Regions from separate parts of the Pseudomonas sp. F007 genome, predicted to be linked through region 2. Evidence: predicted binding sites of a transcription regulator. Region 2 holds the regulator's gene; each other region holds the start of a gene.
The links. Region 2 encodes FliA, which starts transcription of late flagellar genes. Its sites were predicted from a motif close to CTAAAGTTTNNNNNNNNNNNGCCGNTAA; they were not measured.
Positions count from the first base shown of each region.

Region 1: the regulator FliA is predicted to act here: its motif matches at 3,570-3,597, upstream of motA (flagellar motor stator protein MotA).
Region 3: the regulator FliA is predicted to act here: its motif matches at 3,825-3,852, upstream of ACZYR5_RS14115 (methyl-accepting chemotaxis protein).
Region 4: the regulator FliA is predicted to act here: its motif matches at 3,175-3,202, upstream of ACZYR5_RS02675 (flagellar protein MotY).

Region 1 is NZ_JBVATA010000003.1:427,274-434,872, forward strand. Features, by position in the region: gene serB (phosphoserine phosphatase SerB) at 1-126, shown strand, start outside; gene asd (archaetidylserine decarboxylase) at 236-1,096, opposite strand; gene rhdA (thiosulfate sulfurtransferase) at 1,115-1,930, opposite strand; gene ACZYR5_RS09375 (HDOD domain-containing protein) at 1,973-3,499, opposite strand; gene motA (flagellar motor stator protein MotA) at 3,666-4,517, shown strand; gene motB (flagellar motor protein MotB) at 4,521-5,546, shown strand; gene ACZYR5_RS09390 (toll/interleukin-1 receptor domain-containing protein) at 5,584-6,075, opposite strand; gene rsgA (small ribosomal subunit biogenesis GTPase RsgA) at 6,238-7,269, opposite strand; gene orn (oligoribonuclease) at 7,377-7,599, shown strand, end outside.
Region 2 is NZ_JBVATA010000007.1:205,635-213,233, forward strand. Features, by position in the region: gene flhF (flagellar biosynthesis GTPase FlhF) at 1-1,251, shown strand, start outside; gene fleN (flagellar synthesis regulator FleN) at 1,366-2,196, shown strand; gene fliA (RNA polymerase sigma factor FliA) at 2,193-2,933, shown strand; gene ACZYR5_RS18805 (chemotaxis response regulator CheY) at 3,100-3,471, shown strand; gene ACZYR5_RS18810 (protein phosphatase CheZ) at 3,494-4,282, shown strand; gene ACZYR5_RS18815 (chemotaxis protein CheA) at 4,312-6,528, shown strand; gene ACZYR5_RS18820 (protein-glutamate methylesterase/protein-glutamine glutaminase) at 6,579-7,599, shown strand, end outside.
Region 3 is NZ_JBVATA010000005.1:270,374-277,972, reverse strand. Features, by position in the region: gene fapB (fibril amyloid subunit FapB) at 1-78, opposite strand, end outside; gene fapA (fibril amyloid chaperone protein FapA) at 80-526, opposite strand; gene ACZYR5_RS14125 (AAA family ATPase) at 896-1,420, opposite strand; gene pnuC (nicotinamide riboside transporter PnuC) at 1,417-1,980, opposite strand; gene ACZYR5_RS14115 (methyl-accepting chemotaxis protein) at 2,064-3,698, opposite strand; gene ACZYR5_RS14110 (undecaprenyl-diphosphate phosphatase) at 3,992-4,822, shown strand; gene ACZYR5_RS14105 (DUF1294 domain-containing protein) at 4,819-5,208, shown strand; gene ACZYR5_RS14100 (MmcQ/YjbR family DNA-binding protein) at 5,205-5,549, opposite strand; gene ACZYR5_RS14095 (LysR substrate-binding domain-containing protein) at 5,561-6,490, opposite strand; gene ACZYR5_RS14090 (hypothetical protein) at 6,577-7,212, opposite strand; gene ACZYR5_RS14085 (hypothetical protein) at 7,212-7,599, opposite strand, start outside.
Region 4 is NZ_JBVATA010000001.1:552,569-560,167, reverse strand. Features, by position in the region: gene bfr (bacterioferritin) at 1-46, opposite strand, end outside; gene ACZYR5_RS02695 (bacterioferritin-associated ferredoxin) at 245-463, opposite strand; gene ACZYR5_RS02690 (peroxiredoxin) at 719-1,321, shown strand; gene rnt (ribonuclease T) at 1,390-2,064, opposite strand; gene pyrC (dihydroorotase) at 2,061-3,107, opposite strand; gene ACZYR5_RS02675 (flagellar protein MotY) at 3,266-4,174, shown strand; gene ACZYR5_RS02670 (argininosuccinate synthase) at 4,304-5,521, shown strand; gene ACZYR5_RS02665 (hypothetical protein) at 5,641-6,432, opposite strand; gene ACZYR5_RS02660 (response regulator) at 6,811-7,437, shown strand; gene ACZYR5_RS02655 (PA3496 family putative envelope integrity protein) at 7,519-7,599, opposite strand, start outside.

The DNA of each region.
Region 1 (7,599 bases), on a different contig from region 2:
GGGTTGGGCGTGGCGTTTCGGGCCAAGCCGCTGGTGAAGCAGTCGGCCAAACAGGCGATTTCCACCCTCGGGCTGGATGGCGTGCTGTACCTGCTGGGCTTCCGCGACCGCGACGGCCAGCTGTAACGCCAAAATCCCTTGTAGGAGCGGGCGCCCGCTTGCGGCCTGCTCGCGATGAAGTTGATGCGGTGGGGCTGATGACCCCATCGCGAGCAGGCTCGCTCCTACATGTTAATCAAGCCTTCGGCGAACCCAGCCCCTGGCCCATCACCACTGGCGAACCTGCCGCCAGTTCCTGCGACCACTGCACCTGATCCGGGCCAAACAACACGACAGCCGTCGAACCCAATTTGAAACGACCCAGCTCCGCACCTTTTTCCAGGTGGATTGGCGCGCGGGCGGCTTCGTCGTAGCGGAAGGTTTTCAGTTCGCGCTTGGGTGGCGTGACCAGGCCGGCCCAGACGGTTTCGATCGAGGCGACGATCATCGCACCCACCAGCACCACGGCCATCGGCCCGCGCTCGGTGTCGAAAATGCACGCCACGCGCTCGTTGCGGGCAAACAGTTCCGGTACGTTTTCTGCGGTGGTCTGGTTGACCGAGAAGATCCGGCCAGGAATGTAGACCATTTCGCGCAGGGTGCCGGCCAGCGGCATGTGCACGCGGTGGTAGTCCTTCGGCGAGAGGTAGATGGTGGCGAAATCACCGCCCATGAACGGCGCCGCATTGGCCGCGTCACCGCCGAGCAGTTCCAGCACGCTGAAACTGTGGCCCTTGGCCTGGAAGACCCGGCCGTGTTCGATCGGGCCAAGCTGGCTGACCGCACCGTCGGCCGGGCTGAGGATAGCGCCCGGGGTTTGATCCAGCGGCCGCGCGCCGTCTTTCAGGGCACGGGTGAAAAAGGCGTTGAAGTGCTCATAGGCGGTCAGGTCTTCGACCAGGGCCTGGGACATGTCCACCTGATAGCGCTTGGCGAACCACGCGGTGAAGGCGTTCTTGAACCAGCGCACGCGGCATTCGGCAACGCAGCCGGCCAGGCGCGACAGCAGGTGGTGAGGCAGCAGGTACTGACTGATGATGAACAAGCGATTTTTCATTGGGTGTCCTTAAAAACCTTAAATCTCAACGGGCGTATCGGGGTGGTTGCCCCATTCGCCCCATGAACCGGCGTAGCCTTTGACCCGCGGATAACCGAGTGCCTTGGCCACCAGATAAGTGAAGCCAGAGCGGTGGTGGGTCTGGCAGTGAGTAATGATTTCCTTGTCAGCGGTGATGCCGAGCTGCTCGAGGATCTGCGGCATGTCGCGGCGGATCCGCAGGTTGCGCGCCTGATCCATGCCGGCGGTCCACTCGAAGTTGATCGCGCCGGGGATGTGTCCGGCTTTGGCGGCCAGGACTTTTTCGCCGGAATATTCCAGCGGCCCGCGGGCGTCCCAGATCGCCAGGTCGGCCGCACCGAGGCGGCTTTGCAGGTACTCGCGAGTGGCGGTGGGCGCCTCGTGCAGGGTCAGCGCCACCGGGCTGCCGACGGCCGGCGGTACTTCGGTGGAGGTCGGCAAGCCTTCAGCCAGCCAGGCCAGCAGCCCGCCGTCGAGGTAGTGGTAACGCGTGTGGCCGATGACATCCAGCAGCCAGATGAAACGCCCGGCCCAGCCACCGCCTTCGTCGTCGTACACCACGTAGACCGCGTCCGGGTTGTGCCCCAGTTCGCCGAACAAGGCTTCGAGCGCTGCTTGCGGCGGCATCAGGCCCGGCGCGGGCGGCTGACCCAATTGGGTGCGCTTTGGGTCGACGAAGCGTGCGCCGGGGATATGGCCCTCGGCGTAGCGGGCGCTACTGGTCAGGTCGACCAGAATCAATTCGCGGGCGTCGAGACGGGCGCTCAGGTCGCTCGGTTCGATGACCAGCGCCAAGCCAGAGAAGTCAGACATGTGAGGTCTCCAGAGCACAAAGGGGAGGATTGTAGCGCAGCGTCATTGGCCGCGGTGGCTAAAGCTGTGCAGGGCCTTTTCGAGACATTGCGCGGTTTTGCCGAAAGCTTGCACGGTGATGTCGGAGAACGCCCCGCCACCCTGATCCGCCACCAGCACCATGAGCACCTTGCCATTGATCGCCACTGAACGCAGCAGCAGGTGTTCGCCACTGAACAACTCGCGCAGGTTGGCTGGCAGGTGGGCGCTGAACTGCGCGTGATTGGCAGGTGTCAGGCGCAGTTGTGCCGGTTGTGCCAGCAGGCGTTGCAGGACGCTGCTCTGGCTGACCAGCAGATTCAGTGCGGCGGCATCCTGACCGAGGCCGAGAGTCTGGTGGGCGCGTAGCTGGCTCTGGCTGCGATCGGCCATCAGCAGCACGGCGCGACGCAGGCCGCAGGCCGCCAGGGCGTCGCGGGCGCAGGTGGTCAGGTGCAGGGCGTTGCTGAACGGGCTCGGCTCGGCCAGCAACTGCGCGCAGTGTTTGCGCCATTGCGCCAGGTCCTCGGCCGTTGGCCCGGCGGGCGAACGGTCGCGTTGTTCGTCGGCATTGCCCCAAGGCCACAGCAGCGCCTCGGCCGGGTGCCATATATCGGGCATGGCGTGGTTGCGCGCGCTCTGCGCGGCCTGCTGATGCTGCTGCTGTTGCACCTCATCCATGGGGATTTGCAGGTACAGACTGGTCAGGAACTGCCAGCGCAAGGTGTGCGGACTGACCCAGGAGCGTTGCGCCGACAGCGCCAGGCCGTTGGCCAGCAATACGGTGTTGGCCGGCTGATTGAGCCAGCGGCGCAGGGTTGGGTCATCGTCCAGGCGGTTTTGTTGGCGCAAGGGGTGATCGGCGTCTCGCGCGATCAGCAGGACCTTGGCCAGCTCGCGCTGTTCGCTGATCAACAGCCGATAACCCTGTGCGACCCAGTACGGCAGGCGCCACAGTTCCACCAGGGTCTGGCACAGCTCCAGCAGGTGCACGCCGAACAGCTCTTTTTCAACCTTGTGCGCCGCCTCGCCGTTGTGGATAACCCGGCGCTCCCAGTCTTCCAGGCGTTGCGGGTCGCTGAGCGCCAACGGCCACAGCGGTGCCAGGAACAGCAGGCTGCCCCAATGGATGTCCTGCCACAAACGCGCCAGGCGACTGGCGAAAAAGCCATTGGCCTGTTGCGAGGCGTGCTGGCTGATCATCTGCAGCTTGCGCAGCGCCGGCGGGATTTCGTTCTGCGGGACGGCGGGCAGGCGGGCGAGCAGTTGCGCGGTGCGCTTGAGGCCAAGACGGGTGATCGCCACCTCGAGGTTTTCGCAGGGCTCGGTGAGGCTGCTGCTGACATGCCGGTTGGCTTCGCGAATCACGCTCAGCGCCAGCGCCGGGCTGCCCTGGATCAGGTCGGCAATTTCGCGCAACGAGCTGCGCGGATTGTTCAGCGCCCGGCTCACCCGGTCATGGCTGGCCAGCGGTACAGGCAAGATCACGCTGTCGAGACGCTTGACCCAGTCCTGGAGTGTGGAAGGTGTGGAGTTGGTTGCATTAGCCATGGTCGGGCGCGGTCACCGTTGACTTCAAACACGCCCGAGTGGGGGCAAATTGGCTTTTCGCCATAACTGGCTATAGTCTGGCGCAGTTTTGCCGATAAGTAGAAGAAGAGATTGTTTAACTTCCGAATATGACCTTGAACCCGACTTAAGTAAGTACCTTCTACCTATGGCTAAAATTATCGGCATCATCGTCGTATTCGCGAGCGTGCTCGGCGGATACGTGCTTTCTCACGGCAAGATTGCCGCCCTGATCCAACCCTTCGAGGTGATGATCATCGGTGGCGCGGCGCTGGGTGCATTCCTCCAGGCGAACCCCGGCTACATGACCAAGCACGTGCTCAAGAAATCCCTGAGCATGTTCGGCACGCGCTTTACCCACGCCTTCTACCTGGAGGTGTTGGGCCTGATCTACGAGATCCTCAACAAGAGCCGTCGCGAAGGCATGATGGCGATCGAGGCGGACATTGAAGACGCCGCTGCCAGCCCGATTTTTGCCAAGTACCCGACCGTTCTCAAGGACGAGCGCATGACCGCTTTCGTCTGCGATTACCTGCGCATCATGTCCTCCGGCAACATGGCGCCCCATGAGCTCGAAGGCCTGTTCGACATGGAGCTCTACAGCCTCAAGGAAGACCTGGAGCACCCGTCCCACGCGGTGAACGGCATCGCCGACGGTATGCCCGGCTTCGGTATCGTTGCGGCGGTACTGGGGATCGTGGTGACCATGGCGTCGCTGGGTGAAGGCGACCAGGCATCCATCGGCCTGCACGTGGGCGCGGCGCTGGTGGGTACCTTCTTCGGTATTCTCGCGGCCTACGGTTTCTTCGGCCCATTGGCTCACTCCCTGGCCCACGATGCCAAGGAAGAGCTGAACACCTACGAAGCGATCAAGGCGTCGCTGGTGGCCTCGGCTTCCGGCATGCCGCCCTCGCTGGCGGTGGAATTCGGGCGCAAAGTGCTGTACCCGGCGCACCGTCCGAGCTTTGCCGAGCTGGAACAAGCGGTTCGCGGTCGCTAAGTCATGGAAAACAATCAGCCGATAATCATCAAGCGCGTCAAGCGCATTGCTGGCGGGCATCACGGGGGCGCGTGGAAAATCGCCTTCGCTGACTTCGCCACGGCGATGATGGCGTTCTTCCTGGTGCTGTGGCTGTTGTCCACGGCCACGCCGGAACAGAAGATCGCCATCGCCGGTTATTTCAAGGATCCGATCGGCTTCACCGAGAGCGGCACACCCTACGTCATTGACCTGGGTGGTTCACCGGAACTGGCGCCCGACCAGACCCTCAACCCGGAAGCCAAGTTCCAGCCGCAGCCGGACAAGGTCACGGTCGATACCGATCAGGTCGAAGGCATGGCCGAGCAGGTCGAGCAGGAGCGCCTCGAGCTGTTGCTGCAGGAATTGCAGAACAAGGTCGAAGAAAATCCGCAACTGCAGAAGTTCAAGGACCAGATTCTGTTCGAGATCACCCCGGACGGCCTGCGCATCCAGATCATCGATTCGGAAAACCGGCCGATGTTCGATTCCGGCAGCGCACGCCTGAAACCGTACTTCGAAGACATCCTGCTGGCCATGGCCGACACCATCAAGGCGGTGCCGAACAAGATCAGCATCAGCGGCCACACCGATGCCAAGCCGTACACCGGCTCGGGCGATTTCGGCAACTGGGAGCTGTCGTCCAATCGCGCCAACGCCGCCCGTCGAGCCTTGGTCGCCGGCAGCTATCCCGAGGCCCAGGTGGCGCGGGTGGTGGGCTATGCCTCGTCGGCGTTGTTCGATCGGGAGAACCCGTTCAACCCGGTCAACCGGCGCATCGACATTGTCGTGCTGACCAAGAAAGCCCAGCGCGCCATCGAAGGCGAGCAAGGTGCCGAGCCTGCTCCTGCTCCTGCGCCGACCCAGGGCCAGGGTGCGCCAGGCGAAGTGCCGGCCGATCCCCATGCCCTGCCGGCCGACCAGCAACCATTGCCGGCCCATGAGTTGCGCGAGCGTTTGAACCTGTTCGACGATCCCGCGCCCAAGCCGGCCGAGCCGCCGAAACAGTGAGAAAAAGCCGACAGCAATGTCGGCTTTTTTCTGCCTCTTAGAAACCGCGGCGGATGCGCGCCTTGAGTTCGTTGTGGAAGCGTTCGGCATTGGTTTTGTTGCTGGTGTGCAGCCACTCGTTGTCGATATCCGCGTCCAGGTTCAGTGAGCGACGGAGTGTCTGTTCGTTGCGGTAGGCATCGATGAAGAAGTCGAGATCGGCGATTTTTGCCAGGCGGGGCCATTTGTCGAGGTAGCCGGGCAGTTCACTGGCGCCGGTCTTGAAGGTGCAGATACGCCGATTGCAGATAGTCGCCTCGCCCAGGGCAAACGGCAGCCACCAGGACTGCGCAGACTTGTCGCTGGCCAGCGCCAGCAAGTGACTGCATTCGCCGATATTGCGGGTGATCAAGCCGGTCATGTCGTCGGTGGTCTGGGATTCCGGGTCCAGGACCTCCAGGCAGGTCTGGATGTTCGCCTGCATCAGGCGATTGTTGATGAGGATGGCGTGCGGGCGATCCATGTGGCGGTAGCTGATGAATACAGGCATTGAGTGAGTCCCTTGAGCGCGAAGTGGGACTGACTGTAGGAGAAGGGCCCGGGGCAGCAAGGCGGCCGAGCGCAAAGAGACGATTCCTTCGCTAGAAGGAAAAAATTCTTACAGAAGGTTTTTACCTGGCACGGACACCTGCGTCCGTGCCAGATCGTCTGATCAGTAGCTGGTTTCGGGCAGGCTGGCGATGATCGAGCGATAGCTGTTCATCCGCTGTTGCTGCACGCGGCCGTCTTCCAGGGCCTTGAGCAGGGCGCAACCTGGCTCGCGGTCGTGCTTGCAGTCGCGGAAACGGCAGGTGCCAATCAAGTCGTTGAACTCGATAAAACCGGCCTCGACGTCGTGACGGCTGACGTGGCCGAGGCCGAATTCGCGGATGCCCGGGGAGTCAATCAGCTCACCGCCACCGGGGAAGTGAAACAGGCGCGCGGTGGTCGTGGTGTGGGTGCCTTGGCCGGACAGCTCGGACAGCGGGCCGACACGGGTTTCGACGTCCGGCAGCAGGCTGTTGACCAGCGACGACTTACCGACACCGGACTGGCCGACGAACACGCTGATACGCCCGTCCAGCTGTTCCTGCAGGGTTTGCATGCCATTGCCGTGATGCGCCGAAACTTCCAGCACCGGGTAGCCGAGGGTGCGGTACACCTCCAGCAGGGCATTCAGTGCGGGCGCGTTGTGCTCGTCGATCAGGTCGAACTTGTTGAGCAACAGCAACGGGCGAATGCCGGCGTGTTCGGCGGCCACCAGGTAGCGGTCGATCAGGTTGGCATGGGGCTCGGGCAGCGGGGCGAAGACGATCACGATCATGTCGACGTTGGCCGCCACCGGCTTGAGCTGGCCACGGCTGTCCGGGCGACACAGTTCGGTGTGGCGCGGTAGCTGGGCGACGATGACCCCGATGCCCTGGTTGCCGGCACGCCAGACCACCTGGTCACCGGTCACCAGCGCTGGCAGGTTGGCGCGCAAGTGACAGCGGAATACCTGGCCGGCCAATTCGCCGTCACGGGCTTCGACTTCGACCTGCACGCCGAAGTGCGCAATCACCAGGCCCGTCTGTTCGGGGCCCAGGTCCCCACCTTCCAGCGCTTCGACGGCGGAGGATTCGCGTTTGGCGGCGCGGGCTGCGCGCTCGCCCTGAATCTTTTCGATGCGCCAGTTTTGACGACGATTGAGTTGGCGTTTGGCCATGGGTGTTCCGTGTTGATAATGCAGCGATTAGGTAAAACGGTCGCGAGTTTAGCACGCCCGCGCAGTCGCCTAGGCTAAACTGCGCAACTACGCCGAGGAGCCGACACATGCAAAACCCGCAGAATCTGATCTGGATCGACCTGGAAATGACCGGTCTGAACCCGGACACCGACGTCATCATCGAAATGGCGACCATCGTCACCGACAGCAACCTCAACACCCTGGCCGAAGGTCCGGTGATCGCCATCCATCACAGCGACGCGATCCTCGCCGGCATGGATGAGTGGAACACCCGTCAGCACGGCGGTTCCGGCCTGACCCAGCGCGTGC
Region 2 (7,599 bases):
GCCGCGATCATCGGTAACCGCCGGATCGCCGGCGGTGTCGAGCTGATGGCTGCCCTCGATTACAAACTCTCGGCGCTGGCGCCGCGGGTGCCGAACGTCGAGCTCGAAGATGAGCTGCGCAAGACCCAGTCGCGGATCGTCACCGCCCAGGCCGAACTGAGCCTGCGTGGCGAAGGCGAAGCCGGCCCGCATGCCAGTCGCCAACTGTTCGCCGGCTTGCCGCTGACTGCTGCCGAGCCGCTGATCGAGCCGACGCTGTCCGAGCCACCACGCCCGGCACCAGCCCCCGCCCCGGCGGCGAGCATCGATCCACGGGCCTACGACGCCATGCGCTCGGAGCTCAATGGCTTGCGCGAACTGCTGGAAGTGCAACTCGGTTCGCTGGCCTGGAACCAGCTGCAAGGCCGCCATCCGCAGCAGGCCAACCTCTGGCGTCGCCTGCAGCGCATAGGCTTGTCCGGCCCGCTGTCGCGCGACCTGCTGGAGCTGACGACCAGTATTGAAGACCCCCGCCAGGCCTGGCGCATGCTGCTGGCGCACCTGGCGCGGATGATCCAGACCCCTGAGGTCGAGCCGCTGGAAGAGGGCGGGGTGATTGCCATGGTCGGCCCGGCCGGCATGGGCAAGACCACCACCCTGGCCAAGCTGGCGGCGCGCTACGTGCTCAAGTACGGCTCGCAGAACATTGCCCTGGTGAGCATGGACAGCTACCGCATCGGCGCCCAGGAACAACTCAAGACCCTGGGACGGATTCTCAACGTCTCGGTGACCCACCTGGATCCCGGTCAATCGCTGGCCCAGGCCCTAGAGCCGGTGCTGCGCAAGCGCGTGGTGCTGATCGACACCGCCGGCCTGCAGGCCAGCGACCCGGCGCTGCGCATGCAGCTGGAAAGCCTTGCCGGGCGCGGGATCAAATCGAAGAATTATCTGGTCCTGGCCACCACGAGCCAGAAGCAGGTGTTGACCGCCGCCTATCACAGTTACAAGCGCTGCGGGCTGGCTGGCTGCATCCTGACTAAACTGGACGAGACGGCCAACCTGGGCGAAGTGTTGAGCCTGGCAATCAGTCATGAATTGCCGGTCGCCTATCTGACCGATGGACCGCGGATCCCGGACGATCTGCACTTGCCGCGCCGGCACCAATTGGTGAGCCGTGCGGTCAGTGTACAAATGCAGGAAGAACCCAGCGAAGAAGCCATGGCTGATATGTTCGCTGACCTCTACCACAGTCCTGCCCAACGGGTTGGCTGAGGTATTAATGACTAGATTTGTATCTACATCGATGGCCTGCCATGCATTGTTCGCCCGCGAACGCGCAGCCAGTCATGTAGCCCGCGTCTAAGCAAGACAAGGTATAGAAAGCACATGGGCAGCATGCATCCCGTACAGGTGATCGCGGTGACCGGCGGCAAGGGTGGCGTCGGTAAGACTAACGTTTCAGTGAACTTGTCCCTGGCTCTGGCAGAGCTCGGGCGGCGCGTCATGCTGCTGGACGCCGACCTGGGTCTGGCGAACGTCGACGTCCTGCTGGGGCTGACGCCCAAGCGCACCCTGGCCGACGTGATCGAGGGCCGCTGCGAACTGCGCGACGTGTTGCTGCAGGGGCCTGGCGGGATTCGCATCGTGCCGGCCGCTTCCGGCACCCAGAGCATGGTGCACCTGAGCCCGGCGCAGCACGCGGGCCTGATCCAGGCCTTCAGCGACATCGGTGACAACCTCGACGTGCTGGTGATCGACACCGCTGCTGGCATCGGCGAATCGGTGGTCAGCTTCGTCCGCGCGGCTCAGGAAGTGCTGCTGGTGGTCTGCGACGAACCGACCTCGATCACCGATGCCTACGCCCTGATCAAGCTGCTCAACCGTGACTACGGGATGAATCGTTTCCGCGTGCTGGCCAACATGGCGCAGAGCCCGCAGGAGGGACGCAACCTGTTCGCCAAGTTGACCAAGGTCACGGATCGCTTCCTGGATGTCGCCCTACAATACGTCGGTGCGGTGCCGTACGACGAAAGCGTGCGCAAGGCCGTACAGAAGCAGCGCGCGGTGTACGAAGCGTTCCCGCGTTCCAAGTGCGCCCTGGCTTTCCGGGCCATCGCGCAGAAAGTCGATACCTGGCCATTGCCTGCCAATCCGCGCGGGCATCTGGAGTTTTTTGTCGAGCGTCTGGTGCAACAAACCGCGGGTCCGGTGCTATGACCGCGAGCGGTTACAACCTGTACAAGCAGTCGGCGCGTGACGCGCAGTACGAGCTGATCGAGCGTTACGCGCCACTGGTAAAACGTATTGCCTACCACCTGCTGGCGCGTTTGCCGGCCAGCGTTCAGGTCGAGGACCTGATCCAGGCGGGGATGATTGGCCTGCTGGAAGTGTCGACCAAGTACGACGCCAGCAAGGGCGCCAGTTTCGAGACCTATGCCGGGATTCGTATTCGGGGCGCGATGCTCGACGAAGTCCGCAAAGGGGACTGGGCGCCACGCTCGGTCCACCGCAATACCCGTATGGTCAGTGATGCGATTCGCACAATTGAAGCTAAAACCGGACGTGACGCTAAAGATCACGAGGTTGCGGCCGAACTCCAATTGAGTCTCGATGATTACTACGGGATTTTGAATGACACCTTGGGCAGTCGCCTGTTCAGCTTCGACGACCTGTTGCAGGACGGCGAGCATGAAGGGCTGCATGAGGATGGCGCGAGTGCTCATCAAGAGCCGTCGCGCGACCTGGAAGACGAGCGCTTCCAGGCAGCGTTGGCGGACGCGATTGCCAATTTGCCGGAGCGTGAGCGACTGGTGTTGGCGCTGTACTACGACGAAGAGCTGAACCTCAAGGAAATCGGCGAGGTACTGGGGGTCAGCGAGTCGCGGGTCAGCCAGTTACACAGCCAGTGCGCGGCCCGTTTGCGGGGGCGTTTGGGAGAGTGGCGAGCGCGCTGACAGCAGTGTGGGGACACTGCGTACGACAGTGGGGCGGCGACAAGCCGGTCCGCTGCTCATCCGTTGTGCTCCATACCGTGGTCGAGTGCTCTGCCTGATTGATTGAATGGCGTGCCCAGGTGCTGGGCGCGTTTAAGACTGCTTGGAGGTCGAATTGGACAAGAACATGAAAATCCTCATCGTTGATGACTTCTCAACGATGCGGCGGATCATCAAGAACCTGTTGCGTGACCTCGGTTTCACCAACACGGTCGAGGCAGACGACGGCAATACCGCCATTCCTCTGCTCAACAGCGGCAGCATCGACTTTCTGGTCACGGACTGGAACATGCCTGGCATGACCGGCATCGACCTGCTGCGCCACGTGCGCGCCGACGAAAAACTCAAGCACTTGCCGGTGCTGATGGTGACTGCCGAAGCCAAGCGCGAGCAGATCATCGAAGCCGCCCAGGCCGGGGTAAACGGCTATGTGGTCAAGCCGTTCACGGCGCAGGCGTTGAAAGAGAAGATCGAGAAAATCTTCGAACGCATCGGTTGATGATTGGCGCCACGGGGGAGCTATGGAACTACAGGAAACATCACAGGGCGATTTCGAGTCGACCCTGAAAAAACACGCGGTCGAACTGGTCGAAAGCCTTGAGAAAGGCAAGTTCGGCGACGCGGTGCAATTGATCCATGAGCTCAACCAGACCCGTGACCGCGGCCTGTACCAGGAAGTCGGCAAGCTCACCCGTGAGCTGCACAGCGCGATCGTCAATTTCCAGATCGATCCGCACATGCCGCAAGCCGAGGAGGTCTCGCAGATCACCGACGCCACCGAGCGCCTGGGCTATGTGGTCAAGCTGACCGAAGCCGCAGCGAACCGCACCATGGACCTGGTGGAAAACGCCACGCCGCTGGTCAATGGCCTGAGCACCGACGCCCAGGCCCTGAGCGCCGACTGGGGACGTTTCATGCGCCGGGAAATCGGCGCCGAAGAGTTCCGCGAGCTGGCTCGCCGGGTCGACGGTTTCCTGACCCGCAGCGCGACCGAGACCCAGATGGTTTCAAGCAACCTCAACGACATTCTGCTGGCCCAGGATTACCAGGACCTGACCGGTCAGGTGATAAAGCGCGTGACCCAACTGGTCACCGAAGTGGAGAGCAATCTGCTCAAGTTGGTGCTGATGGCCAGCCAGGTCGACCGCTTCGCCGGCATCGAACATGACCGCGCAGCGATCCTTGCCGAAAAAAATCCGCAAAAACATACGGCGCAGGGTGAAGGTCCGCAGATTCATGCCGATAAACGTGAAGACGTGATGTCCGGTCAGGACGATGTCGACGATTTGCTTTCGAGCCTGGGTTTCTAGGTTCAGACCTTTTTTAGGAGCACCCATTCATGAGCTTCGGCGCCGATGAAGAAATCCTTCAGGATTTTCTGGTTGAGGCCGGCGAAATTCTCGAGCAACTGTCCGAGCAACTGGTCGAGCTGGAAAGCCGACCGGATGACGCGGATTTGCTCAATGCCATTTTTCGCGGTTTCCACACTGTAAAAGGAGGCGCCGGCTTCCTCCAGCTCAACGAACTGGTGGAGTGCTGCCACATCGCCGAGAACGTGTTCGACATCCTGCGCAAGGGTGAGCGACGCGTCGACTCGGAGCTGATGGACGTGGTCCTGGAAGCACTGGATGCGGTCAACGGCATGTTCGGCGAAGTGCGTGAGCGCGCGCCGATCACCGCTGCCACCCCTGAGCTGCTGGCCGCCCTGGCGCGCCTGGCGGAACCGCAGTCGGCGGATCAAGTGGCGCCGGTCGCGGCTGAGCCGGTGCCGGCCAGCGATTCGGGTGACATCACCGACAATGAATTCGAACTGCTGCTCGACTCGCTGAACGCGGTCAAGGAGCAGGCCGAAGCAGCCCCTGCGCCGGTCGTGGAAGCGGCCAGCGGCAGCGATGAAATCACCGACGCCGAGTTCGAGTCGCTGCTCGATCAACTGCACGGCAAGGGTCAGTTCGCCGTCGATTCCCTGGTCTCGGCGGCGCAGCCTGCAGAACCGGCACCCGCGGCTGCGGCGGTTGAAAGCAACGAAATTACCGACGACGAATTTGAAGCCCTGCTCGACCAGTTGCACGGCAAGGGCCAGTTTGCAGTTGACGCGCTGGAGTCGGCGATTGCTTCGGTGCCGGCGCCAGTGCAAGCGCAAGCGTCGGCCGTCGGTAGCGATCTGATTTCCGATCACGAGTTCGAATCCCTGCTCGACGAATTGCACGGCAAGGGCAAGTTCTCGCCCGAGGTCGGCACTGCCGAGTCCTCGGTGGCCAGCGCTCCGGTGGCGGCACCTGTGGCCAAGCCGGTCGCGGCCGTCAGCGAAGCCAAGGCGCCGGCGCCGAAGCCGGCACCGGCCCGGGCTGCGGCGCCGGCGCCAGCGGAAAAACCGGCGAGCGAGGCCGAGACCACCGTGCGGGTCGACACCGCGCGCCTCGACGAAATCATGAACATGGTCGGCGAGCTGGTGCTGGTACGTAACCGCCTGGTGCGCCTGGGGCTCAACAGCGGCGACGAGGCCATGTCCAAGGCGGTGTCGAACCTCGACGTGGTTACCGCCGACCTGCAGACCGCGGTGATGAAAACCCGGATGCAGCCGATCAAGAAGGTCTTCGGGCGTTTCCCTCGACTGGTTCGCGACCTCGCGCGTCAGCTCAAGAAAGAGATCAACCTGGAGTTGGTCGGCGAAGACACCGACCTCGACAAGAACCTGGTCGAAGCCCTGGCCGACCCGCTGGTGCACTTGGTGCGCAACGCGGTCGACCACGGCATCGAGTCGCCGGAAGAACGTGAAGCTTCGGGCAAGTCCCGGGGCGGCAAGGTGGTGCTGGCGGCCGAGCAGGAAGGCGACCATATCCTGCTGTCGATTTCCGACGACGGCAAAGGCATGGACCCCAACGTCCTGCGCGCCATCGCGGTGAAACGCGGGGTGATGGACAAGGATGCGGCTGATCGCCTCAGCGACACCGAGTGCTACAACCTGATTTTCGCCCCGGGGTTCTCGACCAAGACCGAGATTTCCGACGTCTCCGGCCGAGGCGTCGGCATGGACGTGGTGAAGACCAAGATCTCCCAGCTCAACGGCTCGATCAACATCTACTCGGCCAAGGGCCAGGGTTCGAAGATCGTCATCAAGGTGCCGTTGACCCTGGCGATCATGCCGACCCTGATGGTCATGCTCGGCAACCAGGCGTTCGCCTTCCCGCTGGTCAACGTCAACGAAATCTTCCACCTCGACCTGTCGCGCACCAACGTGGTCGACGGCCAGGAAGTGGTGATCGTGCGCGACAAGGCGTTGCCGCTGTTTTACCTCAAGCGCTGGCTGGTCAGCTCCGCCGCTCATGAAGAGCAGCGCGAAGGCCATGTTGTGATCCTTTCGGTGGGCACGCAGCGGATCGGCTTTGTCGTCGATCAGTTGGTGGGCCAGGAAGAAGTGGTCATCAAGCCGTTGGGCAAAATGCTCCAGGGAACGCCGGGCATGTCGGGCGCCACCATTACCGGTGACGGTCGCATCGCGTTGATTCTCGATGTTCCGAGCATGCTCAAGCGTTACGCCGCACGGCGGATTTGATTCTGGCATCGCGGGGCAGCCCATGCCCCGCGGCGTCTAATGGAGTGTTTATGGCAGTCAAAGTCCTGGTGGTGGATGATTCCGGTTTTTTCCGCCGCCGCGTCTCGGAAATCCTTTCGGCAGACCCGAATATCCAGGTGGTCGGTACCGCGACCAATGGTAAAGAGGCGATCGATCAGGCGCTGGCCCTCAAGCCCGACGTGATCACCATGGACTACGAGATGCCGATGATGGATGGCATCACCGCAGTGCGGCACATCATGCAGCGCTGCCCGACCCCGGTCTTGATGTTCTCCTCGCTGACTCATGAAGGCGCGCGGGTGACCCTCGATGCGCTGGACGCGGGGGCGGTGGATTTCCTGCCGAAGAATTTCGAAGACATCTCGCGCAACCCGGAGAAGGTCAAGCAACTGCTGTGCGAAAAGGTCCACAGCATTTCCCGCAGTAACCGTCGGATCAGTGCCTATCGGGCACCGAGTGCGCCTGTTGCCGCGCCGGCTCCAGTTCCGACTCCCGCAAGCAGCTTTTCCCACAGCCCGGTCGCGCCACGTCCGACGCCGACGCCTGTTGTCGCACCTGTGCCTAGCCGTGCAGCCGCGCCGAGCCCGGCGTCGCCGGCCCCCAAGCGCAAGGCCTACAAGTTGGTGGCCATTGGCACCTCCACCGGCGGCCCGGTTGCCCTGCAGCGGGTGCTGACCCAACTGCCAGCCAACTTTCCGGCGCCGATCGTGCTGGTCCAGCACATGCCGGCAGCCTTCACCAAGGCGTTCGCCGAACGTCTGGACAAGCTGTGCCGGATCAGCGTCAAGGAAGCCGAGGACGGCGATATCCTGCGGCCCGGCCTGGCGCTGCTGGCGCCGGGTGGCAAGCAACTGATGATCGACGGCCGGGGCGCGGTGAAAATCCTGCCGGGTGACGAGCGTTTGAACTACAAGCCGTGCGTGGATATCACCTTCGGTTCGGCGGCCAAATCCTACGGCGACAAAGTTCTGGCGGTGGTCCTCACCGGCATGGGCGCCGACGGTCGTGAAGGCGCGCGCCTGCTCAAGCAGAGCGGCAGTGCAATCTGGG
Region 3 (7,599 bases), on a different contig from region 2:
GTTCACCGTGTTGACACCGGAGTCAGCCATGGCCGAGGTGCTGCTCAACAGGGCGAGGAAAATCAGCGTCCGATTCATCTCATTTCCCCATGTTGGTCAGAGGCGAAAGGCCAATGTTGATGGAGCGGGTGATGGTGCCGGAGATCGCGCTGCCGCTACCGCCGCCGTGGCCGGACTGCATGCCCGGCAGACCGTTGGGATTGGTCAGCACGTTAATCCCGGAGCCGCTGTTGGCGCTGGGTACGGTGCTGCGATTGATGATGCTGGCGCCGCTGCTGATGCCGGCAAAGTCACCGTCGTTGAGTTCCGAGTTGGTGACCTGAACGATCCGTTCCGATGGATTGGCGTTGACCGTGGTCGGGTAGGGGTCTTTGGCGAACGGCTGGCGGCCAATGGCGCGAGGTTGCACATCGCGTTGCAGCACAATCACCCCGTTGCCTTCGGCGTGCACCGGCAGGCTGAGCACAGAGCTGAGCGCACATCCGAGCATCAGCAGGCGGGTTGTGCCTTTTTCGATAGTCCCCATCTCTGCACTCCTTCTCAAATTTGCCGCTGGCCCTGTCAGCGTTGTGAGGGAGAGAGCAGGAGCTGTGCCGCTTTTTATTTCTATCGAAAATTCAAGGGCTTGGAGTTTGTGGTCGGATTTTGCAGGCGCAGGTTGTTTCAACCGTGAGACAGGCGGCAGGGCAACTCGGCCGTGGTTAGCCGGCTATCAGTGTCGAGATGCTCTGGATCAAGGGTTGGGGAGGAGGTGTTTCAATCGCTTAACAATTGCTGTGTCAAGCTGATGAACCCCTTGTACGCAGGCCGTTACACCGCTGCGTGGTGTTTCAGGATCGGACACTTGAGGCCCCAAAACAGGGGAAATGTGGGGGTAAGACGTGGTTTCAGGGGGCTAAAACTTGAGCAATTGCTCTACCGCAAGCACTGCCTGACGGCGTCTTTCGCTCCAGTCGCCTTCGATAATCTGCAGCGGCTGCTGGTGCCGGTGCAGCCAGTCGCAGGTCGCCTGGAAGAATGCCTGGCGCTCAGCCAATTCCGGCTGGCAACGTTGGCCGTCGTCGGTCCATTCCACCATTTGCGGGGAAAGCACCAGGTGCAGGTCGTAGTGGCGGGCCAGCAATTGCTCTTCGATCCAGGCCGGGCAGGCGCCAAACAGGGTCTGGCTCCAGAGCATGTTGCTCAGTAGATGTGTGTCGAGGATCAGCAGGTCTGGCTGCTGTGCGCGGGCGCTGTCTTCCCAGGCCAGTTGCCCACGGGCAATGGCCGGGATATCCGCCAGGCAGGTGTCGCGCGGATTCTGCTCGATGAAATGACGCACGTATTCGCCCACCAGCAGCCCGCCGAAACGCTGCTGCAACTCGGCCGACAGCCAGCTTTTGCCACTGGATTCGGGACCACAGAGCACCAGCACCTTCATGTGCGCAGCGCCGGATCGGCACGCCACTCACGCAGGCCCTGGACGGCCAGCGCGGTAAATACCGCATACAACGCCGCGGTCAGGTACAGGCCCTTGTAGAGGAACAGGCCGACGAAGATCACATCCACGGCAATCCACAGCGACCAGCATTGCACACGCTTTTGCGCCATCCACCACTGCGCGACCAGGCTGAAACCGGTCAGGGCGGCGTCCAGCCACGGCTGGGCGGCATCGGTCCAATGGGCCATGGCCGCGCCCAGCAGCAGGCTGCCAAGGGCGCCAAGCCCGAGGTCGCGAAGTACCGTGCCAGCGCCCAGGCGGCTGACTTCGCGGCCATGATGACTGGCGCCGCCACGGGTCCATTGCCACCAGCCATACAGTTGCAGCCCGGCGTAGACCACCTGCAGCAGCATGTCCGAATAGAGTTTGACCTCAAAGAAAATCCAGCTGTAGAGCAGCACCATCACCAGGCCGATGGGCCAGCACCAGGGGTTCTGCTTGACCGTCAACCAGACAGCGATCACGCCGAGCGTGGCGGCAAACAGTTCAAGCCCGGACATGCAGATTCCTTGGTCAAGTCGAAGAGGGCGCCGATTGTACCCAGAGTGGGCGGCGAGGCGTTAGCGCCCTCAGTGCTGGCGAGTTACACGCGGAACTGCTTGAGCGAGGCATTGAGCTGTTCACTCAACACCCGCAGGTGCTCGCTCGCGGTGCTCGATTGCTCGGCCGCCAGCGCGGTGCTGTGGGACAACCCGGCCGCCTGGGTGACGTTCTGGTTGATGTCCTCGACCACATGCGCCTGTTGCAAGGTGGCGCTGGCAATCGAGGCGTTGAGGCCATTGAGGTTGTGCAGCGCCTGGCCGATGGCACTGAGGCTGGCACCGGCCAGGCCAGCCTGCTCGATGGTCAGTTGCGAAGCGCGGCTGCTGTCGCCGATCACCTTCACCGCGGCCTCGGAGTGATTCTGCAAGCGCTCGATCATGCCCTGGATCTCGGCGGTGGATTTCTGTGTGCGCTGGGCCAGCAAGCGCACCTCGTCCGCCACCACGGCAAAGCCTCGGCCTTGTTCGCCAGCCCGCGCCGCTTCGATCGCGGCATTCAGGGCCAGCAGGTTGGTCTGCTCGGCAATCGAGCGGATCACCTCCAGCACACTGCCAATCTGCGTGCTTTCCGTGGCCAGGGTGCGGATCACCTCCACCGCCTGATCGATGGTCGAGGACAGTTGGTCGATCTGTTGCAGGCTGCCGTCGATGTTGACCTGGCCTTGCTGGGCCTGGACTTGCGCGTCACGCATCTCGCTGGCGGCGTGTTCGGCATTCTTCGCCACATCCTGCACGCCGTAGGTCACTTCATTGATTGCGGTTGCCACCAACTCCATCTGTTGCGACTGCTGCTGGCTGCGCGCCTGGGCCTGGGCGGCGTTCTCGCCCAGATCGCTGGAGGACTGCCCCAGGGCGCTGGCGGACTGCTGCAGCTCGCCGATGACCCCGCGCAACTTGGCGGTGAAGGCGTTGAAGTGCCGGGCCAACTGGGTGACTTCGTCCTGGCCGTGGGTATCGAGGCTGCGGGTCAGGTCGCTTTCGCCACTGGCGATATTGGCCATGGCGTCGACGGTTTCCTGCAACGGCCGGACGATACTGCGGGCGATCACCATCACCAGCAGCGCCATCAGCACGGCAATGCTCACGCCGACCAGCGAGGCCTGGCGCACCTGGCTCTGGAACTCGAGCTGCATGTCGTCGATGTACACACCCGAGCCAATCACCCAGCCCCAGGGTTCGAAGAGTTTGACATAGGAGGTTTTCTGCACCGGCTCGCTGGCCCCAGGCTTGGGCCAGCGGTAGTCGACCATGCCGGCGCCCTTGGCCTTGGCGATGGCGACCATCTCGTTGAACAGTGCAAAGCCGTCCGGGTCCTTGATCGCCGACAGGTTCTGCCCGTCGAGCTTGGGATTGGTCGGGTGCATGACCATCACCGGCGTCAGGTCGTTGATCCAGAAATAGTCGTTTTGCTCATAGCGCAAGCCACGCACCACACTCAGTGCCTGCTGCTGGGCGGCCTCGCGGGTGAGGGTGCCAGCCAGTTCCAGTTGACGGTAATAATCCAGCACGCCGCTGGCGGCCTGGACCACATGCCGGGTCTTCTCGGCCTTGGCCAGGTACAGGTCCTGGTGAATCTGCTTGAGCATCAGCAGCCCCAGGGTCAACAGCATCAGCACAGCCACTACCAGGATCAGCCACAACCGCCGGCTGATCGACATACTGCGCAAGCTATTCATAGCGTGTCACTCCCGTTTCTTGTTCTTGTCATAAAGCGTTGCCAGCATTCAGGCATGCTTTGGCCACTACGCCAATGCGACTGAAGTCCTATAACGGCGCGGCGTTTTCAGGGCATGTCTGATAGGATTTCGGCCGCACACGGGAGAACCTGAGCCCGCGTTGATTTTTCACAGGATTTTTACCTTTTTCGGTAGATTCTGTGCGCCTTGACCTTCAGCTACGCTGATCGCAGTGAACACTCAAAAAATTATTAAAGGGGCATGCCTTGGGGGCATCGCTTCACGGGGGATTGATGGATCTTTGGACGGCCGCACAGGCGTTGATTCTTGGAGTTGTAGAAGGGCTGACGGAGTTTTTGCCCATTTCCAGTACCGGGCACCAGATCATCGTCGCCGACTTGCTCGACTTCGGCGGTGAACGGGCCATGGCATTCAACATCATCATCCAGCTCGGCGCGATTCTCGCCGTGGTCTGGGAGTTTCGGCGCAAGATCCTCGATGTGGTCATCGGTCTGCCGACGCAGAAAAACGCCCAGCGTTTCACCGCCAACCTGCTGATCGCCTTTTTGCCGGCGGTGGTGCTCGGGGTGATCTTTGCCGACCTGATTCACCACTACCTGTTCAACCCGATCACGGTGGCCACCGCCCTGGTGATTGGCGGGATCATCATGTTGTGGGCCGAACGTCGGGTGCACACCGTGCGCGCCGAAACGGTCGACGACATGGTCTGGACCGACGCCCTGAAAATCGGCTTCACCCAGTGTCTGGCGATGATTCCGGGAACCTCGCGTTCCGGCTCGACGATCATCGGCGGCCTGTTGTTCGGCCTGTCGCGCAAAGCCGCCACCGAGTTTTCCTTCTTCCTGGCCATGCCGACCATGGTCGGTGCCGCGGTGTATTCGGGCTACAAGTACCGTGACCTGTTCCAGGCCTCGGACTTGCCGGTGTTCGCCATCGGCTTCGTCACCGCATTCGTTTTCGCGATGATTGCGGTCAAGGGCTTGCTCAAGTTCATTGCCAGCCACAGCTACGCCGCATTTGCCTGGTACCGGATTGCCTTCGGCCTGCTGATCCTGGCCACCTGGCAGTTCGGCTGGATCGATTGGGCAGCGGCCAAGCCGTGAGCCTGGATATCCAGCATCCTCGGCTCAAGGGCCTGATCTTCGTCGCGCTGTGTGTGCTGCCGGGGATCGGCTCGACCCTGTTGTGGCTGCGCGGCGGCTCGCTGATCCCGCTGGCGGCCTACGGGCTGATGAGCCTGGTGGCGTTCCTGTTGTACTGGAGCGACAAACGCAAGGCGCGCGCCGAGCAGTGGCGCACCCCGGAAAACGTCCTGCACGCACTGGAACTGGCGGGTGGCTGGCCGGGAGCGCTGCTGGCTCAGCAGCTGTTTCGGCACAAGACCCGCAAAGTCTCGTTCCAGCTGGTGTTCTGGCTGATCGTGCTGGCGCACCAGGTGTTCTGGATCGACCAACTGTTCCTCGGCGCCGGCTTGTTCCGCCTGTTCTAGAGCAACAAACCGACTTGCACGCGCTTGGGCAACTTGCTCACCACCAGTTGGTGGGAACGTTGCAACAAGCCTTGCAACTCGTCGGCGCCCAGCGGGTAGGGCAGTTGCATGATGATCCACTGGGCCCGCGCCAGATACGGCGCCGGGCCTATGCCGGGACGGTCGACATGGCCGAGGAACAAATCCTTGTCGACCTTGAACGCCAGGGAATCGCCCCGCAGGTTCTGCAGGGCGAACATTTTGTTGCCGGCCACCGAAAACACCCGCACGCCGCCCCATTTGTAATCTTCCCGCGCACCGGGCAGTGCCAGGCAGAACTGCGCCACGGCGTCCTCGGTCATGCTTGCAGCGTTCATAGCAGACGATCCCCGCAACTGTTGAACGACTCGGCCAAATGCTCGATCCAGGCGCGCACCGCCGGCAGTACACCCCGACGATGAGGGTAGACCGCCTGCAGCCAGCCGCCGGGCAATGACCACTGGGGCAGCAACTGCACCAGTGAACCGTTGGCCAGCTCCTCCTCGCAATACATCATCGGCAGGATGGTGAAACCCAGGCCCGCCAGGGTGCAGGCTTTGCGCACCACGAAGTCATCGATCCCCAGGCGCGCTTCCAGGCTCAGGTCACAGGTCTGCCCCTGTTCGCCAATCATGCGCAGGTGCACCAGGCGGTCGGCTTCCAGCGCGCCAAGTACCGGCACCTGTTTCAGGTCCTCCGGGGTATTGATCTGGCGCTCGCGGACGAAGCTCGGCGCAGCGACTATCACGGTCTGCGCCTGGCGCAGGCGGCGCGTCACCAGGAACGGATCTTCATCGCCGAGCTCGCGCACCCGCAGGGCGACATCGATGCCCTCTGTCACCAAATCAACGCGACGATTGAGCAACTGCATTTCCAGCTGCACCAGGGGGAAGCGCTGCAGAAAGCTGCTGATCACCCCTGGCAGAAATTCATGAGCCAGGCCCACCGGGCACGACACCCTCAGCCGTCCCCGTGGCTCGCTGGTCATGCTCGCCACCGCTTCATCGGCCATCTCGGCTTCCAGCAGCATCGCCTGGCAATGGCGCAGGTAACGCTCGCCGACCGCGGTCAGGTTGAGCTGGCGGGTGGTGCGCTGCAGCAAGCGCGCGCCCAGGCGCTCTTCGAGTTCGGCGATGCGCCGTGACAGGCGTGACTTGGGGATACCCAGCAGGCGGCCGGCGGCAGCGAAACCACCGGCTTCGACCACCTTGGCGAAGTAATAGAGGTCGGACAGATTTCGGGCGGTGCCCTCTGTCAATGTCATGAAAGCTCGCCTGTTCATTGGAAAGGATAGGGGGCCGATCAAACGGCCCGGCGCTCATGATCCAACAAATTCAGGCGAAACGTCACTCAGGAGTAAACGGCGCGTGCACCTTGTGCCACGGCTGGCGAGTGATCCAGCGAATGTTGCCGCGCAACCTGTGCCTGGACCACGGCAACTGCATCGAGCACTTTCTGCGCCCAGTGCTCGTCCTGCGGATCGACCACCACCACGCGAAAGCCGTAGTCATGGCCTTCCATGCGCACACCTTCGGAATCATCGACGTGCAGGTCGATATCGAAAGCCGGCGGCAGCTTCGACGGCGAGTTCGACAAACCGCGGGCCGCCAAGGCTTCGTTGTGCAAGACACTGTTGACCACGCCGTCGACGCGAATGCCGTACAGCAACAACCAGCGGCGAATATAGGAAGGCGTGCGCCCGGACGAGGTGTAGACCCAGATGCTGCAGCCCTGGCGACGCAGCTCGCGGGTCAGGGCGCGGGTGCCGATGCGCAGCGGTTCAGTCAGCGAGCTGTGCAGACGCTCCGCCAGCCAGTTCGGCTCAACGTCGCTGTGCTCGGGTTGGCAGGCCAGGGTGTCGTCGATATCGAAGGAAATGCGGATGCGCGGGGTTTTCGCCGCTGCGCCAGGGACGGCACGCTGCATCGCTTCCCAGCCACGGGAGGCAGACATCCGGCACTTTTCGAGCAGTGGATAGCCGTTCATCAACGTCCCCCCTGAGAGATCGGCAAGGGCTTGTCCTTGAGAAAAAACTTCTTAGGATCAGGCGCCTGATCTTCCAGGAAAGCGGCGTACTTTTTCTTGATCTTGGGCAACTCGTACAACGCCTTGACTCCATGTTTGGCAGAATTTCGGATCACCGACGACGGGTTGAAGTAACCCTCGGCGTTTTCCAGCGACAGCACGAACGGCGGCAGGCCGTCGCGCATCAGCAAATAGCTGACGATCAGCGAACCGCTGCGGTTGTTGCCCTCGATAAACAGTTGCGGCTTGCTGAGGATGCGCACGTAGACCCCGGCGGCGCGCTTCCACACCGATTCCCCGTGGTGCTTGCAATACCAGGTGTGGAGATCCTTGATGCCACCCTCGACG
Region 4 (7,599 bases), on a different contig from region 2:
CAAGGATCTTGTTGAGATGCTGGATGACTGTTACGTCGCCTTTCATGATGGGGCCCTGTCCTTAAGTTCGGTATATAAGCCGGAGTTTGAGCCGACATCAACTTAGTGTCAAACCTAAGTTATTGAATAATATATGAAAATTAATCGGAATAAGAATGTTTGTGTTCCGCATCCTGACGCTAAGCGATTGAATTACAGGCATAAAAAAACCGGACATGAAGTCCGGTTCTTTGAAATGCTGTCATTACGCTGCAGTAAATTCCACAGGGTAGGGAATGGCCGCCTGGCTCAATTGCAGGTCGGCGAGGGTCTCGCGGACCACCTGCTTGGCAAGGCAGGCACATTTGCCGCATTGGCTGGCTACGCCGGTGGCTTCGCGCACCTCGCGATAGCTGCAGCAACCTTCATAGATTGCTTCACGGATCTTGCCGTCGGTAACGCCAGTGCAAATGCAGACATACATAGAGTGAGAACCCATCGCTGGTTTTTGGCTCAATTGCGATGGATCTTAATGTTAACGAGAATGATTGTCAAAGTGGTTTCCGCGGCTATCGTCGCAGACCATTGCCCGTCTGACGAACGGCTGCATGGCGGCCAGTCAAAAACGCAGTGTATGATGCCCGGTCTTTGTTCGAGGTAGCCGATTCATGATTCTGTCGTTCAACCGCGACAGACTGCGTCGGTACCGATCTTCACGCACTACACCAGGAGATATCCAATGAGCGTACTCGTAGGCAAACAAGCCCCTGACTTCACCGTTCCGGCCGTACTCGGCAATGGCGAAATCGTCGACAGCTTCACCCTGTCGTCGGCCATCAAAGGCAAATACGGCCTGGTGTTTTTCTACCCACTGGACTTCACCTTCGTTTGCCCGTCCGAGCTGATCGCTCTGGACCACCGCATGGCTGATTTCAAGGCGCGCAACGTTGAAGTGATCGCGGTCTCCATCGACTCGCACTTCACCCACAACGCCTGGCGTAACACCCCGATCAATGCCGGCGGCATCGGTCAGGTCCAGTACATCATGGCTGCCGACATGAAGCACGACATCGCCAAGGCCTACGACGTTGAGTCCGAAGGCGGCGTGGCCTTCCGTGGCGCGTTCCTGATCGACGACAAGGGCGTTGTGCGCTCGCAGATCGTCAACGACCTGCCGCTGGGCCGTAACATGGAAGAGCTGATCCGTCTGGTTGACGCTCTGCAATTCCACGAAGAGCACGGCGAAGTCTGCCCTGCCAACTGGAAAAAAGGCGACAAGGGCATGACCGCTTCGCCAGAAGGCGTTGCTGCTTACCTGTCCGAGAACGCTGGCAAGCTGTAAGCCACGCGCAAGGCATGAAAAAACCGGCTTCGGCCGGTTTTTTCATGGGTGGGAGAAAGTGCCGACGGTCAGTCGTCGAAATCTTCCCAGCCGCCCATCTGTTTCCAGCGGTTGACGATGCCGCAGAACAGGTCGGCGGTTTTTTCGGTGTCGTAGCGCGCCGAGTGAGCCTCGCGCCCGTCGAAGTCGATGTCCGCCGCCTGGCAGGCTTTGGCCAGCACCGTTTGACCATAGGCCAGACCGGCGAGGGTCGCCGTATCGAAGCTGGAGAACGGGTGAAACGGGTTGCGCTTCATGTCCAGGCGCGCGACGGCGGCGTTGAGGAAGCCCAGGTCGAAGCTGCTGTTGTGGCCCACCAGGATCGCACGCTTGCAGCCATTGGCTTTCAGGGCCTTGCGTATGCCGCGGAAGATGTCGGTCAGGGCCGTCTCTTCACTCACCGCCATGCGCAGCGGGTGATCGAGCTTGATACCGGTGAATTCCAGCGCTGCGGCCTCGATGTTGGCGCCTTCGAAGGGTTCTACACGGAAGAAATAGGTGTGGTCCGGGTAGACGTAACCTTTTTCGTCCATGCTGATGGTCGTCGCGGCAATTTCCAGCAAGGCATCGGTAGCGCAGTTGAAACCACCGGTTTCAACGTCAACGACGACCGGCAGATATCCACGGAACCTGGCTGCCATGGGGTGACGCGGGCCACCACCACCTTGACCTTCCTGATCGTCGTCGTATTGGTCTTCACTCACGCGTTTTCCTCCAGCAGGCGCCAGCGCAGTTTTTCACCGGCGCGCAGCGGGATAACAGTCAGCTCGCCGAACGGCAGGCTGGCAGGGGCAGTCCATTCTTCACGGACCAGGGTGATGCGATCGGTGTTGACCGGTAGCCCATAGAAGCGCGGGCCATTGAGGCTGGCGAAGGCTTCGAGCTTGTCCAGCGCGTTACGCTGCTCGAAGGCCTCGGCGTACAACTCGATGGCGGCGTAGGCGGTGTAGCACCCGGCGCAGCCGCAGGCCGCTTCCTTGGCGTGCTGGGCGTGTGGCGCCGAGTCGGTGCCGAGGAAGAACTTCGCGCTACCGCTGGTCGCGGCATCCAGCAGGGCAACCTGGTGGGTGTTGCGCTTGAGGATCGGCAGGCAATAGAAGTGCGGGCGAATACCGCCCACCAGCATGTGGTTGCGGTTGTACAGCAGGTGATGTGCGGTGATGGTCGCGCCAACGTTGGCCGACGCCTCGTTGACGAACTGCACGGCATCGGCAGTGGTGATGTGTTCGAACACCACCTTGAGCGATGGGAAGCGCTCGACTACACGACGCATGTGCTCATCGATGAAGATTTTCTCGCGATCGAACACATCGACATCGCCACGGGTGACTTCACCGTGGATCAGCAAGGGCATCCCGACTTCGGCCATGGCCTCGATCGCGGGGAAGATCTTGTCGACGCTGGTGACCCCGGAGTCGGAGTTGGTCGTCGCGCCTGCCGGATAAAGCTTGGCGGCGTGTACGAAACCACTGGCCTTGGCGGTGCGGATTTCGTCCGCAGTCGTGCGGTCGGTGAGGTAGAGCACCATCAACGGTTCAAAGCGGCTGCCGGCCGGGCGCGCAGCGAGGATGCGCTGGCGATAGGCGTCGGCTTCAGCGGCATTGCGCACCGGTGGTACCAGGTTGGGCATGATGATCGCGCGACCAAAGGTGCGCGCGACATCCGCGACAGTATTGGGCAACACAGCACCATCGCGAAGATGAATATGCCAGTCGTCGGGACGCAGCAGGGTCAGGCGGTCGGACATTGGGGGGATTCCAGGCGGGTCAAACTCATGGGAATGCTACCGGAAAAGACTCTTGCAGGCACTCGCTATCAAGTTTTGCTGCGCGTGACCGATATCCCCAAGGTATGCCGTAACTATGTCTGTCAGCCTTTTCGCTGCAAAAATCAATGGAGCCTCCCGTGCGCCAGCGTTATCTAGCCTTGCTCAGTGTGTTCGCCAGTCTTCCCACCATGGCACTCACGTTCCAGACGCGCCTGGAGAACATCGAGTGGAAGGTCGAAGGTGACAAGTTTGAATGCCGCCTGGCCCAGCCGATCGCCGATTTTGGCACCGGCGAGTTCGTGCGGCGGGCGGGCGAGCAAGCGACGTTCCGCCTGAAGGCCTACAACCCGATGCTGACGGGCGGCTCGGCGACCTTGCTGGCCGCCGCCGCGCCCTGGCAGCCGGGGCGCGGGGATATCAACCTGGGGTCGGTGCGACTCGGCAGTGGCGAAGTGCTGTTCAACAGCTCGCAACTGCAGGCCGGGCGCCTGATGGGCGGACTGATGGACGGTCGCAGTTCGGTGGTGCGGCATTATGCGGCGGACGGGCGGATGTCCGAGGTGCGGGTCCTGCCGGTCAGCTTCAACGCGGCCTACGCGCAATATCAGGAATGCGTGGCCAAGTTGTTGCCCAACAACTATGACCAGATCAAGCAGGCGGCCGTCGGTTTCCCGGGCGGTGGGATCGAGCTGGATCCATCGGCCAAGGCGCGATTGCAGCAGATGCTGGCGTTCATGAAGGCCGATCCGACGGTCAACCACATCGAACTCGACGGCCATTCGGACAACAGCGGCAACCGCCTGACCAACCGTGACCTGTCGCGTCGCCGTGCGCTGGCAGTGATGGATTACCTCAAGGCCAATGGCATCCAGGAATCACAGATCACCATGCGCTTTCACGGCGAGCAGTATCCGGTTGCACCCAATGTCAGTGCGTCGAACCGGGCGAAAAATCGTCGGGTCATCGTTCAGCTCGAACGTGTCGAGCCGGCGCCGGCACCTGCCCCTGAGGCCAGCTCAGCGAAAAGCACGGCTTCCACGTCCTGAACCCGCTGAAATCGTCGCTGGCTCGACATAATCTGTCGCTTCGTCGTCATAAGCTGTCGCGCCTCTGTAAATTATCCTTGCGCAGCGGTAGACTGCGCGGCTTTCCGTAGAACCCCGTGGAGTGATGGCATGGCGGACGTAAACAAGGTCGTTCTGGCGTATTCCGGCGGCCTGGACACTTCGGTGATCCTCAAGTGGCTGCAGGATACTTATAACTGTGAAGTGGTGACATTCACCGCTGACCTGGGTCAAGGCGAAGAGGTCGAACCGGCTCGCGCCAAGGCCCAAGCCATGGGCGTCAAAGAAATCTACATCGACGATCTGCGCGAAGAGTTCGTGCGCGATTTCGTATTCCCGATGTTCCGTGCCAACACCGTCTATGAAGGTGAGTACCTGCTGGGTACTTCCATCGCACGTCCGTTGATCGCCAAACGCCTGATCGAAATCGCCAACGAAACCGGCGCTGACGCCATTTCCCACGGCGCCACCGGCAAAGGCAACGACCAGGTACGTTTCGAACTCGGCGCCTACGCCCTCAAGCCAGGCGTGAAAGTGATTGCACCGTGGCGTGAGTGGGACCTGCTGTCCCGCGAGAAGCTGATGGATTACGCCGAAAAGCACGCGATCCCGATCGAGCGTCACGGCAAGAAAAAATCCCCGTATTCGATGGATGCCAACCTGCTGCACATCTCCTATGAAGGTGGCGTGCTGGAAGACACCTGGACCGAGCACGAAGAAGACATGTGGCGTTGGACCGTCTCCCCGGAGAAGGCTCCCGACACCCCGCAGTACCTGGAACTGACCTACCGCAACGGCGACATCGTGGCCCTGGACGGCGTCGAGATGACCCCGGCGACAGTCCTGGCAACCCTGAACCGTATCGGTGGCGAGCACGGTATCGGCCGTCTGGACATCGTCGAGAACCGTTACGTCGGCATGAAGTCCCGTGGCTGCTACGAAACCCCAGGCGGCACTATCATGCTGCGCGCCCACCGTGCGATCGAGTCGATCACCCTGGACCGCGAAGTGGCTCACCTCAAGGACGAGTTGATGCCCAAGTACGCCAGCCTGATCTACACCGGCTACTGGTGGAGCCCTGAGCGTCTGATGCTGCAACAGATGATCGACGCTTCCCAGGTCAACGTGAATGGCGTCGTGCGCCTGAAGTTGTACAAGGGCAACGTGATCGTTACCGGTCGCAAGTCTGACGAATCGTTGTTCGACGCCAACATCGCGACCTTCGAAGAAGATGGTGGTGCCTACAACCAGGCGGACGCCGCGGGCTTCATCAAGCTCAACGCCCTGCGTATGCGCATTGCTGCCAACAAAGGCCGCAAGCTGTTCTGATGATGTTGCGCTGATCAGCCGTTGTGACCCCGTTTCAGGCGGGGTCACAACAGGTTTCGATGCTCCCGGCTACGCTGATCTTGCGCAGTCGTATCACCCTGGCCATGCACTTGGCTATCTCAAGCATTCTCGCTGTCCTTTCTGTCTACCGCTGCAACCGCTGATTGATCAGTGGCCGAGCGTGGGACGATCACGCTTATCGTCTGGGTGTTCAGGTTGTAGTACATGCACAGGGAATCGTCGGCGTTCATTGCCCTGATCGCAGACTTCTTCAGCGTTTCGTTGAGCAGTTGCTCCGATGCCGGGCACGTCAACAACATCGTCAGCGTTTGCTGCGTGTGCGGGACCTGATTGATCCTCTGCATCAGCTGCGTGGTGTCCTTTTTTTTGCGTACCCAACGGGCATCGACCATGCGAATGCAGTGAACCGCCGCGGGCAGGGGCACTAGCCGGGGATTGGCCAGTCGACTGATCAGCGCTGTCTGCGCCGGTGGGTCTTGAGCGCTTTGCAGCAGGTAATCGGGTTGGTTCTTGAGTTCTGCGCGGTTCGTGGGAGTCTGCGCCAGGGCCGTGCTACCGGCGATCGTAGGGCTGCCAGCGTCATCTTCGGCCGTCGGTGGCGGCGTGCCGGACGGCTTCTTTTGTGCACGAGCAGTGTCGTCAAACACCTTGATGAAGTGTTTCCCTTTCTGAAAGTCAGAGGGCGCGTACAGGGACTTGTAATTGAAGTTCAGGGTGATGAAAAAAAGAAACAGCAGATAAAACGGGAAGCTGATCAGGAACCAGATGTATATTTCCCGATCATCGTCATTGAGAAAAGGCAGCGATACAGCGGCCGAGGTTTCGGAGAGGGCTGCAAATATCGCGATGATTGTCATGGGGTTCACGATTTTTTTAGGAATGCTCTGCATGATCAGTGTCCATACTGTTTCAGGTTGAGAATTGATCGACTAATGGAGTGCTGTTTTTGTTGTCATTAAACTAAATTGATAAATTGTTTCCTGCTCTTTTAGAATAGATTAGTGTTCAGCTGGTGTTAAGCGAAAGTATGAATTGGTTTGATTCTGATTAGCCTTGCTTCGGGTGGCGGGGTAGCTGTTGAGCGATATTTGCGGGTTCGTAAACTTTAAGCGACATTGTTTTTTCTGAATTCCTGTAGGAATGGTCCTATATGTTTGTAGGGATCGTCTCTCGGTATGCTCGGCCGGCTTGGGCAGGTCCCCAAGGTCAAAGCGCTTACGCTATTGTGCAGGCTCTAAAAATTCGAACAGCGAAAATTGGACTTGCCCATGAATAAAGTGCTGATCGTGGATGATCACCCTGTCATTCGACTGGCTGTACGCATGCTAATGGAGCGTCATGGCTATGAAGTTATTGCTGAAACGGATAATGGTGTGGATGCATTGCAACTTGCTCGGGAGCATATGCCGGATATCGTGATACTTGATATTGGTATACCCAAGCTTGATGGGGTCGAGGTTATTGCGCGATTGAATTCGATGAGTTTCAGCATGAAGGTTCTGGTGCTCACCTCGCAAACCCCCGGCCACTTTTCAATGCGTTGCATGCAGGCAGGGGCCTTTGGTTACGTCTGTAAACAGCAGGAACTGACCGAACTTCTCAGTGCTATCAAGGCGGTACTGTCTGGCTACAGTTATTTTCCCAACCAGGCATTGCACTCTGTACGTTCAACGCTGGGTAGTGCGAGCGAAGCGGACATGGTGGAGCGTTTGTCCGGAAGGGAGATGATGGTGTTGCAGCAATTGGCGCGCGGCAAGACCAACAAGGAAATTGCGGATGGCATGTTTCTCAGCAACAAAACCGTCAGTACCTACAAGACCCGGCTGTTGCTCAAGCTTAATGCACGCTCCCTGGTTGACCTGATAGAGCTTGCGCAGCGCAATGGTCTGGTTTGATTCCCGGCCCCTCGAAGAGGTGTGATCCCGCGAAGGGTGAGCGCTCATTGAAAAGCCTCCGTCTCGGGAGGCTTTCAGGGGCTACAGGTCAAAGTCGTAATCGGCAAGCTGCTTTTGCAGACGTCGTTCCTCCAGGAGATTATCGATGGTGCGACGCTTGCT